Regions from separate parts of the Exiguobacterium sp. SH1S21 genome, predicted to be linked through region 2. Evidence: riboswitches for the same ligand, from Rfam matches in the RefSeq annotation. Region 2 holds a riboswitch; the other holds the start of a gene.

Region 1 (6,982 bases), on a different contig from region 2:
CCGAGCAAGGCCTGCATGGTCGGGCTCAGTTGAGCCACCCAGTCCCACATCGCCATCGCCTCCCCTTAGGCTTTGTATGCGCACCCTACTCTTTTCCCATCGTCCCTGTGTCGCTAATCCCGATTTGAACAATCAAAAAAGAGGAGAGCGACGTCGCTCTCCTCCGTTATAGCCTTACTTAAAATGTACGCATCAAGTTCGCCATCTCGATTGCCGCTGTCGCTGCTTCCCAGCCTTTGTTCCCGGCTTTCGTGCCGGCCCGCTCGATCGCTTGTTCAATCGTCTCTGTCGTCAAGACGCCGAAGATGACCGGTACTTCCGACTGGTAGCTCGCTTGGGCGACACCTTTCGCCGCTTCGCTGCAGACGTAGTCGAAGTGCGGCGTCGCCCCACGGATGACCGCGCCGAGCGTGATGACGGCGTCATACTTCTTGCTCATCGCCATCTTTTTGGCGACGAGTGGGAGTTCGAACGCGCCCGGGACGAACGCGATCTCGACGTCGTCTTGCTCGATGCCGTGGCGCTTCAGCGCATCCTTCGCCCCGTCGAGCAAGCGCATCGTGATCAAATCGTTGAACCGTCCGACGACGATTCCGATTTTCAAGCCTTTACCAACCAAGTTACCTTCAAATGTATGCAACATTATTCTTCTCCTCCAAAATGATTCATTTTTTGTTGTTTCGTTAAGCGATAGCGTTCATTCTCGGCGTGCTCCCCGACGATGATCGGGACGCGTTCGACGACGGTGATGCCGCACGCCTCCAAGGCGTCGACTTTCTCCGGGTTGTTCGTCATGAGCCGTACGTTCGTGACACCGAGGTCACGCAACATGCCCGCGCTCACCCGGTAGTCACGCAAGTCGGCATGCAACCCGAGCGCGACGTTCGCCTCGACCGTATCGAGCCCTTGCTCCTGCAGTTCATACGCCTTCAATTTATTCAGTAAACCGATGCCGCGCCCTTCTTGACGCATGTAGAGCACGACGCCGCCCTCTTCTTCAATTTTAGCGAGTGACGCATCAAGTTGCGGACCGCAGTCGCAGCGGTAAGAGCCGAACACGTCACCGGTCAAACATTCCGAATGGATGCGGACGAACGGTGCATGTTCAAGTTCGCCTTTGATGAGCGCGACGTGCTCTTCGCGGTCAAGGACGTTTCGATAACCGATCAGGCGAAACTCACCCTTAGCCGAGGGGAGATTGACGTCCGCCTCTCGTTCGACGAGGTCCGTCTCCATATAGCGGACGAGCTCCTCGATCGTGATAAATTTCAAATCGTGCCGTTCCGCGACGTGGGCAAGGTCCGGTACTCGAGCCATCTCGCCGTCTTCACGGATGATCTCGCAAATGACGGCGACCGGCTCACTCCCTGACAGTCGGGCCAAATCGACCGACGCTTCGGTGTGGCCGCGCCGCACCGAGACGCCGCCTTTTTTCGCGATGAGCGGGAAGATATGTCCCGGCCGTTGAAAATCGGCCGGACGCGCGTTCGCATTGGCCAGCTCGCGGACCGTGTGGGCCCGTTCGCTCGCCGAGATGCCCGTCGTCGAGTCGACATGGTCGACACTGACGGTGAACGCCGTCCCGTGCGGATCGGTGCTGTTGTCGACCATCGGCGACAAGTCGAGCCGGACGGCGACTTCTTCCGCCAGGGCGGCACAGACGAGCCCTTTCCCTTCCGTGATGAGGAAGTTCATCGTCTCGGCCGTCATCTTATCGGCGAGGACGACGAAATCACCTTCGTTCTCCCGGTCTGCGTCATCGACGACGATGATCGGACGCCCCATCTTCAAATCTTCGATTGCTTGTTCGATTGTGTGAAACATCACCATCCCGCCTTTCCGTATCCCATCGACGCAAGTGATTCGAGCGTCATGTCCTTTTGATTCACTAGCTTTTCCATATATTTAGCCAACATATCGCATTCCAAATTGACCTTATCCCCAGCCTGCTTCATCCCGAGCACCGTCTCACTGTACGTGTGCGGAATGAGCGACAGCGTGAAGCCGCGTTCAGTGACCTCATACACCGTCAAGCTCGTCCCGTCGACCGAGATCGAACCTTTAGGGACGATGAAACGGAGCAACGACGGCTCGCAACTAATATCGATGTAGACCGCGTTCGCGAGCGGACGCTTCTTGACGATGCGACCGACCCCGTCGACGTGTCCCGAGACGAAGTGACCGCCGAAGCGACCGTTCGCCGGCATCGCCCGCTCGAGGTTGACGTCCGTTCCAGGGCGGACCCCATCTAGACTGGACGCTTTGAGCGTCTCCGGCATGACGTCGACGGCAAAACTCGTTTGATCAAACGCCGTCACGGTCAGGCAAATCCCGTTCACCGAGATGCTGTCGCCGAGCTTCACGTCTTCTAGCACGATCTTGCCCGCGAGCGTGAGCCGTAGCGACGGACCGTTCCGCTTCACAGCTTTCACACTGCCGATTTCTTCAACGATTCCCGTGAACATCGGACTCCCCCTTTCTCATGACGAGCTTGATATCGGTACCGACAGTCTCGACCGAGCCGATCGCGAAGCGCTCGATCGCATCTAACGGCCCGGCTTGGCTCGAGCGATAGACGCCTCGGTTCCCACCGAACACGCGCGGTGACTGATACATGACCCATTCGTCGACGTATCGTCCGTCAAAGAGTGACGTCACGAGCGTCGGTCCCGCCTCGATGAGCAAACGGCCGACACCGCGACCATGCAAGTCACGAAGGACGTTGTCGAGTGTCGAATAGTCGGCAAGCTCGACACCGTTTCGCGCGAGCTCGGTCCGTTTCACTTCATCATCGGACAGCGTATAGACGAGCACCGGCACGTCTTTCGCGCTCCGGACGAGCTGACTCGCGAGCGGTAAGCGGAGCTCGCGGTCGAGGACGACCCGAAGCGGCTGACGTGTCGGCGTGTCGAGCCGGACGGTCAAGGCCGGGTCGTCGGCGAGCACGGTCCCGATTCCAGTCAAGACGGCATCGACCGTCGCCCGTAGTTCGTGGACGTCACGTCTCGCTTCAGTCCCGGTCACCCACTGGCTCTCACCCGTGTCGAGCGCGACTTTCCCGTCTAGGCTCGTCGCCGTCTTTAATACGACGTACGGCCGTTTCGTCTCAAGCGAACGTAGGAACGCCGGATTGAGCGCACAGGCCTCGTCTTCGAGCAGACCGACTTCGACGTCAATCCCCGCCGCCTTCAAACGGGCGACACCTTTCCCTGCGACGAGCGGGTTCGGGTCTTCCATCGCGATGACGGCGCGCTTGATGCCCGACTCGATCAGCAAGTCGGCACATGGCGACGTTTTCCCGTAGTGCGAGCACGGCTCGAGCGTGACGTAAATCGTCGCACCGTATGCGGACGCACCGGCCATGCGAATGGCGTGCACTTCGGCGTGCGGTTCACCGGCCTTCAAATGGGCACCGAATCCGACGACGCGACCGTCTTTGACGACGACGGCCCCGACGAGCGGGTTCACACCGGTCTGTCCGGTAGCGGACTTGGCCAATTGGATTGCTTGTTGCATGTACTGTTGCATCGTTCTCCCTCCTTGTTTCGCACAAACAAAAAGACCCTAAGGATGTCCTTAGGGTCTCGGCGGGAGGTTTCAGTCGTCATTGGTCAGACCAAATAAACGTTTTCTTTACAGAAAAACGTACGACGAAGCACAGGTCACGAGGACCTGTCTTTTTTCCTTCTCCCATCCAGACTATACTGTCGGCTCTAGAATCGCACTAGATCCACCGTTCGCACACGTGCGCCCGGGTCACGGACTTAGGGCTCGCGCCCATCACCGCCGGTTGGGAATTGCACCCGACCCCGAAGGAATATTTGTTTGTACGCATTTACTTTAGCGCAAAAAAGAATCGAAGGCAAAAATAAAAGTGCAAAAAAGCGCCACTCCGATGAGTAGCGCTTCCAATCAAGCCAAGAACAAGACGACGAGCAAACCGACGATCCAGCAATAGAACGAGAAGTACTTGAGTTCACCCTTCGCCATGATGTGCTGGAACCATTTGAGCGAGATGGCCGTCAGCGCGTACGAGGCGATGAACGCCAAGACGAGCGGACCGAACAGATCACGTGTCGCCGGGTCGGTAAAGAGTGCCGGCCCGTCCAAGATCATCGTCCCGAGACTGACCGGGATGAACAAGAAGAACGAGAACCGAAGCGCCGACTCTTGTTTAATGCCGAGCAACATCGCCATGACGATCGTGGCACCCGAGCGGCTGATCCCTGGGATGAGCGCGACCGCTTGGGCGAGACCGATCAAGATGGCGTCACGTAACGTGATGCCGCCGTCACCTTTATTGCCGCGCATGTTGCGGATGAACCAAAGTGCGACCCCGGTCAAAATCAATGTGTAGCCGACCGTCGCGACGCCGCTGAGCGTCTCACCGATCCAATCGCCGAACAACACGCCGAGCACGCCGGCCGGTACGGTCGCGACGAGCAAGAGACCGATGAACTTGACGTCGATCATCGTATCCTCGCTGCGGTCTTTCTTAAATAAGAACGTCCACAGACTGACGACGAGCCGGACGACATCTTGGCGATAAATCGTCAAGACGGCAAGGAGCGACGCAAAGTTGACGAAAATTTCGAACGACAGTCCCGGTAATTCGATGTTGAACAGCTCTTGGAAGATGACCAAGTGACCGCTCGACGAGATCGGGATCGGCTCCGTAAACCCTTGGACGAGACCAAGCAGCAAGTAAAATAACCATATTGTCATATCATAATATCCTCTTTTCTCAAATTCGCTCAATGCGGCTATTTTAGCAGAATCACAGTTTCATTGACCACCCTTAAAAAAAAATTCGTATATTTTGAAAACTTTTATTGATTAGTCTGAAAATTAAATTTATTATAGAGGAGTACTCAACTGGACAACGGTGATGACCCCATTGTCCAGTTGGGTACATTTTTGTATGGAATTCATATAAATTACCAAAAATAAAACTTTTTGTTTACAAATGAACCCATATAATATTAAATTTGTAATATACCTGTTACCTTTTTTTTCAATCTTTCATCCGACTTTAGACCTATCACGTCCCATTTTTAACATAAAAAACTTACAAAGGCGCTTATAAATCGTAAAAACTATCCGATAGTATGATTGTAGAAGCACTTTCGTCATCATTGTCGGTTCAGATATGAGTCCATGGAAGGAGGAACCATCATTGAGTCAAACGCTATCCACTAATACTCATCACTTATCAACCGAACAGCAACGCATGATTCACTGTATTCGTTTGCTCGGGGATTTATTAAAGGAACGTCCTCGTCGCTCTGTCTATCGTCGTTTCGCGATGGAGCAAAACTGGCCGTCTCCCGAATCGATCATTCGACAGTTTGGATCATGGGCCGAGGCACTCGCTATCGCCGGCTATGAATGGCATGGGGAGATCGCCGTTGATTTACCCGATAAAATGCCAAAATATACACGCGACGATATCGTCGAGACGCTTGCCCTCTATTCACGGGACATGGGTTCGATCATCACGCTGAAAAAATATCAAGAATGGCGGAAACTACACCCGAAAGCACCGAGCCATTACCACATCGTCAAGACGTTCGGTTCGTGGCATGATGCCTGCGCCGAAGCCGGGCTGGAGGCGAGCGTGACTTACTCGAAGTCAGAGTTGTCGAACGCTCTTCGAGAAGCGATTCATGAGATGGGCTTCTCTCTTTCATTCGAGGCGTACCGAGAATGGGCAAAACGCAACAACAAGCCATCTACGAAAGCGATCTTGCATCGTTACGGCTCTTGGTCCGCTGCCATCCATGCGGTCGAGTCCGACATGTTCAGCCAGAAATCATAATCATTCATTCAAAAAGGAGAACCGTTTAACGGTCCTCCTTTTTTTCATTGAATTCGTTCGGTCGACGTGTCCCGGTAATGGGCGACACGGTCGCGACCGTTAAACTTCGCCCCGACGTACATCGCCCGGTCGGCATGTCGCAACACCGTATCGAGCTCTTCATATTCATGAATCGTCTCGATGCCGATGCTCGCCGTCACTTGGACTTTGATTCCTTCCGTTCCGAACGGGTGTGACCGGAGCGCTTGCCGAATCTTCTCACCGGTCACAATCCCCGCCGCTTCGTTCGTCCTCGGGAACACGAAGACGAACTCTTCGCCGCCGTAACGCGTGACGAGGTCACTGCTCCGGACGAGCCGGTTGAACAGGACCCCCGCTTCAATCAACACTTCGTCACCGAACGCATGGCCGTATGTATCGTTAATCGATTTGAAATGGTCGAGGTCGATCAAAAAGACCGACAACGGATACGATGCGACGTCGTTCAACCGCTCTTTCGTCCAACGTTTCAACGCCCGTTGGTTCGGCAACCCGGTCAACGGATCGGTCAGACTCTCGTGCTGGAGCCGATCCCGTTCGTCGATCCGCTCGAGTGACCATGACAGCGTCTTGAGCAAACGGTGGATCTCGACCGCGAGCGCCTCATCGTAGGCCCCGTTCGCCGTCGTCGAAATCATACAGCTGACCGCGTTCGTCGTGCTCGTCACCGGTTGAATGACGAGCGCGGAATGATGCAGTTCGCTTTGGTTCGCCTGAAGCTCCGGGTGCCACTCGTGGAGCGAATCGTACAGAAAGTACGGCTCACTCGCGTCACGGTGCCGTTCGAGCGTATACGCATCAGCGACCGCTTCCGCTTTCCGCCCCCGTACATCATAAAACGTCTGGTCCCCGTCACGATTGATTTGAAGCCAACCGCGTTCGACCTCGACGATTTCCCGTAACCCGTTCCAAAACTTTTCAATTAACAACGCTTCGCTGTCGACGCGATAGAGCTGTTCTTTTAATCGCTCGACTTGATCGATCTTCGATTGCGTCTCTTCTGTCTGCGTCGCTTTCGACAACGCCAGCTTTAAAATCGACAAGAGCAGGAACGTCGCCATCAACCCGACATACCCGAACAGTTGGAACGCCTCGAGCGCGATCATCGTGAACAACAGCTCGAGC
Region 2 (6,982 bases):
TGAATTTTTTTCGAAAGTATTGCATCTTTGTACTGAATGGATTTAGTTCACGTTAGACCATATAATAGAAGTACACGCTTCATGAGGAGGAATTCGATGAAATCGACGAAAGATGTAGTCATTATCGGTGGTGGTCCAATCGGACTGTTCACCGCATTTTATGCAGGTATGCGCCAACTCGATGCGACGTTGATCGAAAGCTTGCCACAACTAGGCGGGCAATTATCGACGCTCTATCCAGAGAAATATATTTATGACATCGCCGGCTTCCCGAAAGTGAAGGCCCAAGATCTAGTCGACCAACTGAAAGCGCAAGCCGATCAGTTCGAACAAGATTATCGCCTTGGCGAGACGGTCGAAACGGTCGAGCGACTCGAAGACGGTACGTTCCACATCTCGACGAACAAGGACGAGTACCATACGAAAGCGATCATCATCACAGCCGGCAACGGCGCGTTCGCCGCACGTCCGCTCGGACTCGACGGTTGTGAAGATTATGCGAACCTTCATTACTTCGTCGACAGCATGGAGAAATTCCGCGACCGTCGCGTCATGATTGCCGGCGGCGGCGACTCGGCCGTTGACTGGGCACTCATGCTCGAAGGTATCGCCAAAGAAGTCCATATCGTCCACCGTCGTGACCGCTTCCGGGCTCACGAGCATACGGTCGAACAAATGAAGGCCTCGACGATCAACGTCTGGACGCCTTATAATATCGAATCGCTCTCAGGTGCGACCCATATCGAGTCGGTCGAACTGACGGACAAAGACGGCGCATCGAAGTTCGTCGACATCGACGACTTGATTTGTAACTACGGATTCGTCTCATCGCTCGGCCCGATCAAAAACTGGGGCATGGAGTTTGAGAAAAACACGATCCGTGTCGACTCACGAATGGAGACCACAGTCGCAGGCATCTTCGCTTGCGGTGACATCGCCACGTACGAAGGCAAAGTGAAATTGATCGCGACCGGCTTCGGTGAAGCACCGATCGCCGTCAACCAAGTGAAGCAGCTCGTCGACCCGACAGCGCGTCACCCACAACATTCAACCTCGGTATTTGCCGGGAAATAAAGACTGGCCTCTCATCTGCGAACGATGAGAGGCCGTTTTTTCATTTGCGGATCGTTTGAATGATGACACGGTCAATCCAATCATCGAGTTGCGTGAACACGAAGCCAGCTTTTTTCGCCTCGGCGTTCGACATGTAGTAGTCGACGTCCGTATCGTACGGGGACGACTCCCCATCCTTAATGATTTGGACCGGTTTACCGATATGCTGTCCAATTCGTTCCATAAGCGCACCTAGCGAGATGAGGCCGTCGCTCGCGGCGTTGAACGGCCCCCTCACATCGGCACGGCCGACCCATTCCAAGAAAGCTGCCGCCTCGAAACTCGAGATGAATCCCATCAACGCCTCCGGGTGATGTAATACGATCGGTTCTTCGTTCCGAACCGCGTCGACATAAAATTTTAACCGGTCGGTGTAATCATCCGGCCCTAGGACGATCGGCAAACGCACCGTCGTGACCGGGAACGAGGCCCGATGGAAGAAGTACGATTCGGCCTCTCGTTTCCCTTGTCCGTAATCGTGTTCCGCGTCGAGGTGATATTCATGATGGAGCGGATTGAAGTCACTCTCTTTTAAAGCTGCCTCTGGCGCATAGACGGACATCGTCGACGTGAGCACATATTTCCCGACCCGGTCCATGAAGGCATCTGTCGCGATCTTCGCCTGATACGGATTGAAACAAATATTGTCGTAGACGAGGTCATACTCGTTGCGTGCGAGGTCTTTCATCGTCGCGACCGACTGACGGTCGCCTTTAATGGAGCGGATGCCTTCCGCTTCCGGCACTTGCAGCTGTCCGCGTGTGACAATCGTCACGTCGTCCCCGGCTTCAGCGAGCCGCAGTGCGAGCCGTTTCCCAAAGTAACGTGAGCCACCAAAAATCAACACTTTCCTCATCACTCCTACCCCCTTCTCATCCTTCTTCCACCAATATTCCCGTTCATTTCCTCTCATTAACATACTCACCAAAAAAGGTTGCCGAACATGTCGGCAACCCGTCTATCGTTTAGCAATCCCCGGGCGTGCCGGCGTTCGCCGCCGTCCGGAAACTCGAGCCGCAACCGCACGTCGCGATCGCGTTCGGGTTTTTGATCGTGAAGCCGCCACCGAGCATCGACTGCTTATAGTCGATTTCGAGCCCGTCGACGACACCGTGATCAGCTTCGGCGACGATGACGCGGACGCCATGATGGTCGAACTGAACATCCTTGTCCGTCTTGTCTTCATCGAACCCCATCCCGTAGGATAGGCCGGTACACCCACCACCTTGGACTTTAATGCGTAAGAACTGGGCTTCAGGGCGTTCGGTCTGTTTCATCATATCGATGACTTGTAGTGCGGCTGGTTCTGTCAAATGAATCATCTGAACTCCTCCTCATTTATCTTCACTTCAAGTCAACTGACTTGTGATTTTGTGAAATATCTTGTATAACTAAACTGTAACAAAAAAAATTAAATCGTTCCATCTTCGGGGCAGGGTGAAATTCCCGACCGGCGGTATTGAAGACAAGATCTTCTCAGCCCGTGAGCGAGCAAGGCGTTGCTTGCTGATTTCGTGAGATTCGAAAGCCGACAGTAAAGTCTGGATGGGAGAAGATGGCGGCATCCGACCGATATTCGGATGTTTTCTTTGGCGTGGGCATTCCTACGTGAGAAAACATCTATTTCGTATGCGCGTAAACTCTCCCGATTGTATGATGCAATCGGGTTTTTCTATGCGACGGGTGCCATTCATCAAGGAGCGACAAAAGGAGAGATTTTGATGAAAACAACGCGCAACAAACGATTGACAACACTGGTGACGCTATCGATGCTCGGGGCAATTTCATTCGTCCTCATGCTCTTTAACTTCCCGCTGCCTTTCCTACCGCCATTCCTAAAAGTGGATTTCAGTGACATCCCAGCGCTCGTCGCCGGAATCGTCTTCTCGCCACTAGCAGGCGTCGTGGTCGTCGCTCTAAAAAACGTCCTCTACTATGTCTTTAACGGTGGCGGCGTTCCGGTCGGTGAAGTCGCGAACTTCTTTGCAGGTGTCGCATTCATGTATCCGGTCGCTTGGTTCTACCATAAACGTAAAACGAATAAAGCGCTCGCTTCAGGCCTCGTGGCCGGTACGATCACGATGGCGCTCAGCTTGGCGATTTTGAACTATCTACTCATCTTACCAGCTTACGCGTTCTTCTTCGGAATGACCGAGATGGCCGATCCAGCAGTCAAGACGAACCTCGTCCTGTACGGTATCTTACCGTTCAACTTGATTAAGGCATTATTGATCACCGCCTTGTTCGTCCCGCTCTTCCTGAAGTTGAAGCCGTGGATCGAACGTCAACAAATGCAACTGCAAGCGTAACGCCAAATCATCCAAAGGAAACATTCCTTGGGTGATTTTTTGTGTTCAATATATGGAGACCACAAACAAGAGCGCCCACCGGAGTGAGCGCTCTTGTTTGTGAATAACGATTAGAGAAGAAGACCAGCGAGAGTCGCTGACATCAAGTTCGCAAGCGTACCTGCGAGAATCGCGAGGACACCCATACGTGCGATGTCGTTACGACGGTTCGGAGCCATACCACCAAGACCACCGAGAAGGATAGCGAGTGATGAGATGTTGGCGAATCCACAGAGTGCGAACGCGATCATCGCTTCTGTACGAGCTGACAAATCACCTGAACCGATGATCGGTGCGAACTCAGAGAAGGCAACGAATTCGTTCAAGACGAGTTTTTGTCCAAGGAAGCTACCGAATTGTACGGCATCTGCCCATGGCACACCGATGACGAACGCGAGCGGTGCAAACACATAACCGAGAATCAATTGAAGTGAGAGACCGTCAAAGCCGAACAAGCCACCGATTCCACCGAGGATCAAGTTGACGAGTGCGATCAATGAAACGAAGGCAAGAAGCATCGCACCGACATTCAATGCGAGGAACAAACCGTCTGACGCACCGCGAGCGGCCGCATCGACGAAGTTTGCTGCTTTATCTTCTTCATCTTCAGCAATTTCGATATCATCATCCGGTACATCCGTTTCCGGAACGATGATTTTTGCAAACATCAAACCGGCAGGCGCGGCCATGAAGCTCGCGGCGAGCAAGTACTCGAGCGGAACACCGAGTGCGGCATATCCAGCAAGTACCGAACCGGCAACTGATGCGAGACCACCAACCATGACGGCAAACAATTCAGATTGTGTCATTGTTGGAAGGTAAGGCTTGATGACGAGCGGTGCTTCCGTCTGACCGACGAAGATGTTCGCCGTCGCTGAAAGCGATTCTTTACGTGACGTTCCGAGTGCTTTTGCAAGTGCCGTACCGAGGATACGGATGACCCATTGCATGACGCCGATGTAGTAAAGAAAGGCAATTAAAGAAGACATAAAGATGATGATCGGTAAGACTTGGAACGCGAAGACGAAGTTGTCTCCCCCGACAGCCGTACCGAAGACGAAGCTGATTCCGGCGTTCGCCGTGTTCAAGACGTTTTGGACGCCTCCTGAGATCCATTCCAACGCTGTGCGTCCTGCCGATGTGAAGAGGACGAGGAATGCAAATGTAAACTGCACCGCGAAAGCGGCAAGGACTGTACGCCATTTGATGGCTTTACGGTTGGTCGAGAAGATGTAAGCGATTCCAATTAGTGCCAAAATACCAACCACGCTCATGATATTCATTGGTGTTGTGCTCCTTTCATATTGAAAACCCGATAATTGTGTTATACCCGAACCAAGATGTGCCCTACCGTTTGAAACGCTTTCTTTTTGTGTTGTTAAACGTCAGACAACCTACATTCGAACCTCTTAGAATATACCAAACCGTTTTAAAAAAAGCAACGGGTCAAAAAGAAAAAAGTTTGAGAAATCTCAAACTTTTTTACCAGGCTATCTCTTCGATTTTTTCATACACGTTCGTAACGAGTTGCTCCGGCGTCTCCCCGATCACGACTTCTCCGTCGACGAGACAGAACAAGTCGAGCGAGCAGACCCCACAGTAGCCGGTACAGCCATATTCGACGACGTCTAGGTCAGGATCGGACTCTAGTTTGGCCCGGGCGATCTGTGAACCCATCGCTAAGTTCGAGGCACAAAACTCGATGATCGGATTCATCATTTTTTTCACCGTCTTTCTTCCCCTATTGCGGGAAAATGGTTCTTCTACGAGGTATTATATCATGGTACAGTTAGAGAGTAACAAAGGGGGATTTTTATGCGCAAATTAGTCGTCTTAGGAGGCGGTTACGGGGGTATGCGTGTAATCGAACGCGTCCTCGGCCATCAGCTGAAGGACGTATCGATCACATTAATCGACCGTCTACCTTATCACGGATTAAAAACAGAGTATTATGCACTAGCCGCAGGAACGGTATCCGATCGTGACATCCGTGTCGATTTCCCGGAAGAAGTCGACTACATATACGGGCAAGTCACGGATATCGATACGACCGACAAGATGGTGTTGCTCGCAAGCGGGGAAAAAGTGCCGTACGACGACCTCGTCATCGGCTTAGGCTGCGAGGACAAATACCATAACGTGCCCGGCGCCGCCGAGTTCACGTACAGTATCCAAACGTTAGAAGAGTCACGCAAGACGCAACAAGCGATCAACGGCTTGTCGCCCGGTTCGATCGTCTCGATCGTCGGGGCCGGACTATCCGGTGTCGAGCTCGCGAGCGAACTCCGGGAGAGCCGTCCCGATCTGACCGTCCGACTGTTCGACCGTGGTCCTTCCGTCCTGTCCTTTTTATCGAGCCGTGTCTCGATGTACGTTCAATCGTGGTTTGAAGAGCATGGCGTTGAAGTCATCAACAATGCCAACATCGTCCGGGTCGACCCAGACGGTCTGTGGAACCACGAACAACACTTTGCCGCTGACTTGACGGTCTGGACGGCCGGGATCCAACCGGTCGCCGTCGTCCGGAACCAAGGCTGGGAGCTCGATGGGGGCGGCCGTGTGAAACTGACACCGCACCACTACGTCCCCGATTTCCCTGACGTCTTCGTCGTCGGTGACAACGCCAGCCTCCCGTACGCACCTTCAGGTCAACTCGCCGAGGCACAAGCGGAACAGATCGTCCAAGTGCTGCTCTGCAAGTGGAAAGGCGTGGCTTATCCTGAGTTGCCGGATATTAAACTTCGAGGCACGCTCGGGTCGCTCGGGAAGAAGGCCGGCTTCGGCGTCTTCATGGGGAAACAGTCGCTGACCGGGAAAGTGGCCCGACTTCTCAAGTCCGGTATCCTGTGGAAACATAAAGTCATCAAATAATATGACCGAATCGCGAAATGGCTACCTTGCCTTCTCGCGATTTTTTTATGTGATGACAGCCGCTTATCCGTTCATCCTTCTTTGCCTTGCGCCAAAAGTCTTGTATCTCTGTCCCTGATATACTTGTCTAAATTTTCAGATTATTGATTCGGCGGATGCGACGCTCTCAGGATACACGGCAAGTTCAGCGACGTCGTCGTTCCAACTTCGCTAAATCGAAAACAAGGTTGAACGAATGTGTATTCGCTCAACCTTGTTTTATGATGTCGTTTAATTCTCGTCAATCGCCGTATACACTTTACGCAACTGGACGACTCCTTCGTCGACGACTTCCCCGTTCAAGAGGACGAGCGGGTAAAACCATTCGTCTTGCTTGATTGCCTCGGCGATCTCATCATCCGCTTGCTCGAAGTCGATGTATTCGAACTCGAACTTGCGCTCCGGATATTTCCGGGCGAGCGCACTTTGTAACCATTCATATGTCTCGACCGAGCTCGGTGCCCCGACACAGCTCGCACACTGTACTTCTGCCCCGTATACCGTAATTTTCATCGTCATTCCCCCTATCCATTTCTATTATACAAAAACCACGCAGCGCCCTTGTCACAAAACGCTCAGCGTTAATGATTGAGAAACAATCTCAAACTTGC

Evidence for each region. A riboswitch is a leader RNA that binds a small molecule or an ion and turns the genes downstream of it on or off. The one in region 2 is predicted to bind FMN.
Region 1: linked by a shared signal. The riboswitch ahead of ribD (bifunctional diaminohydroxyphosphoribosylaminopyrimidine deaminase/5-amino-6-(5-phosphoribosylamino)uracil reductase RibD) and the one ahead of EVJ24_RS11795 (ECF transporter S component) in region 2 are both predicted to bind FMN.

What each region holds. Positions count from the first base shown of each region.
Region 1 covers NZ_SJUY01000001.1:79,516-86,497, forward strand. Annotated here, with positions in the region: gene EVJ24_RS00455 (ZIP family metal transporter) at 1-50, opposite strand, end outside; gene ribH (6,7-dimethyl-8-ribityllumazine synthase) at 179-643, opposite strand; gene EVJ24_RS00465 (bifunctional 3,4-dihydroxy-2-butanone-4-phosphate synthase/GTP cyclohydrolase II) at 643-1,824, opposite strand; gene ribE (riboflavin synthase) at 1,824-2,465, opposite strand; gene ribD (bifunctional diaminohydroxyphosphoribosylaminopyrimidine deaminase/5-amino-6-(5-phosphoribosylamino)uracil reductase RibD) at 2,446-3,528, opposite strand; FMN riboswitch at 3,679-3,821, opposite strand; gene EVJ24_RS00480 (undecaprenyl-diphosphate phosphatase) at 3,913-4,725, opposite strand; gene EVJ24_RS00485 (homing endonuclease associated repeat-containing protein) at 5,177-5,818, shown strand; gene EVJ24_RS00490 (GGDEF domain-containing protein) at 5,863-6,982, opposite strand, start outside.
Region 2 covers NZ_SJUY01000008.1:124,098-131,079, reverse strand. Annotated here, with positions in the region: gene EVJ24_RS11810 (NAD(P)/FAD-dependent oxidoreductase) at 97-1,074, shown strand; gene EVJ24_RS11805 (epimerase) at 1,115-1,969, opposite strand; gene EVJ24_RS11800 (HesB/IscA family protein) at 2,079-2,435, opposite strand; FMN riboswitch at 2,533-2,674, shown strand; gene EVJ24_RS11795 (ECF transporter S component) at 2,835-3,422, shown strand; gene EVJ24_RS11790 (NupC/NupG family nucleoside CNT transporter) at 3,533-4,744, opposite strand; gene EVJ24_RS11785 (YuzB family protein) at 4,944-5,180, opposite strand; gene EVJ24_RS11780 (NAD(P)/FAD-dependent oxidoreductase) at 5,277-6,332, shown strand; gene EVJ24_RS11775 (DUF1462 family protein) at 6,603-6,890, opposite strand.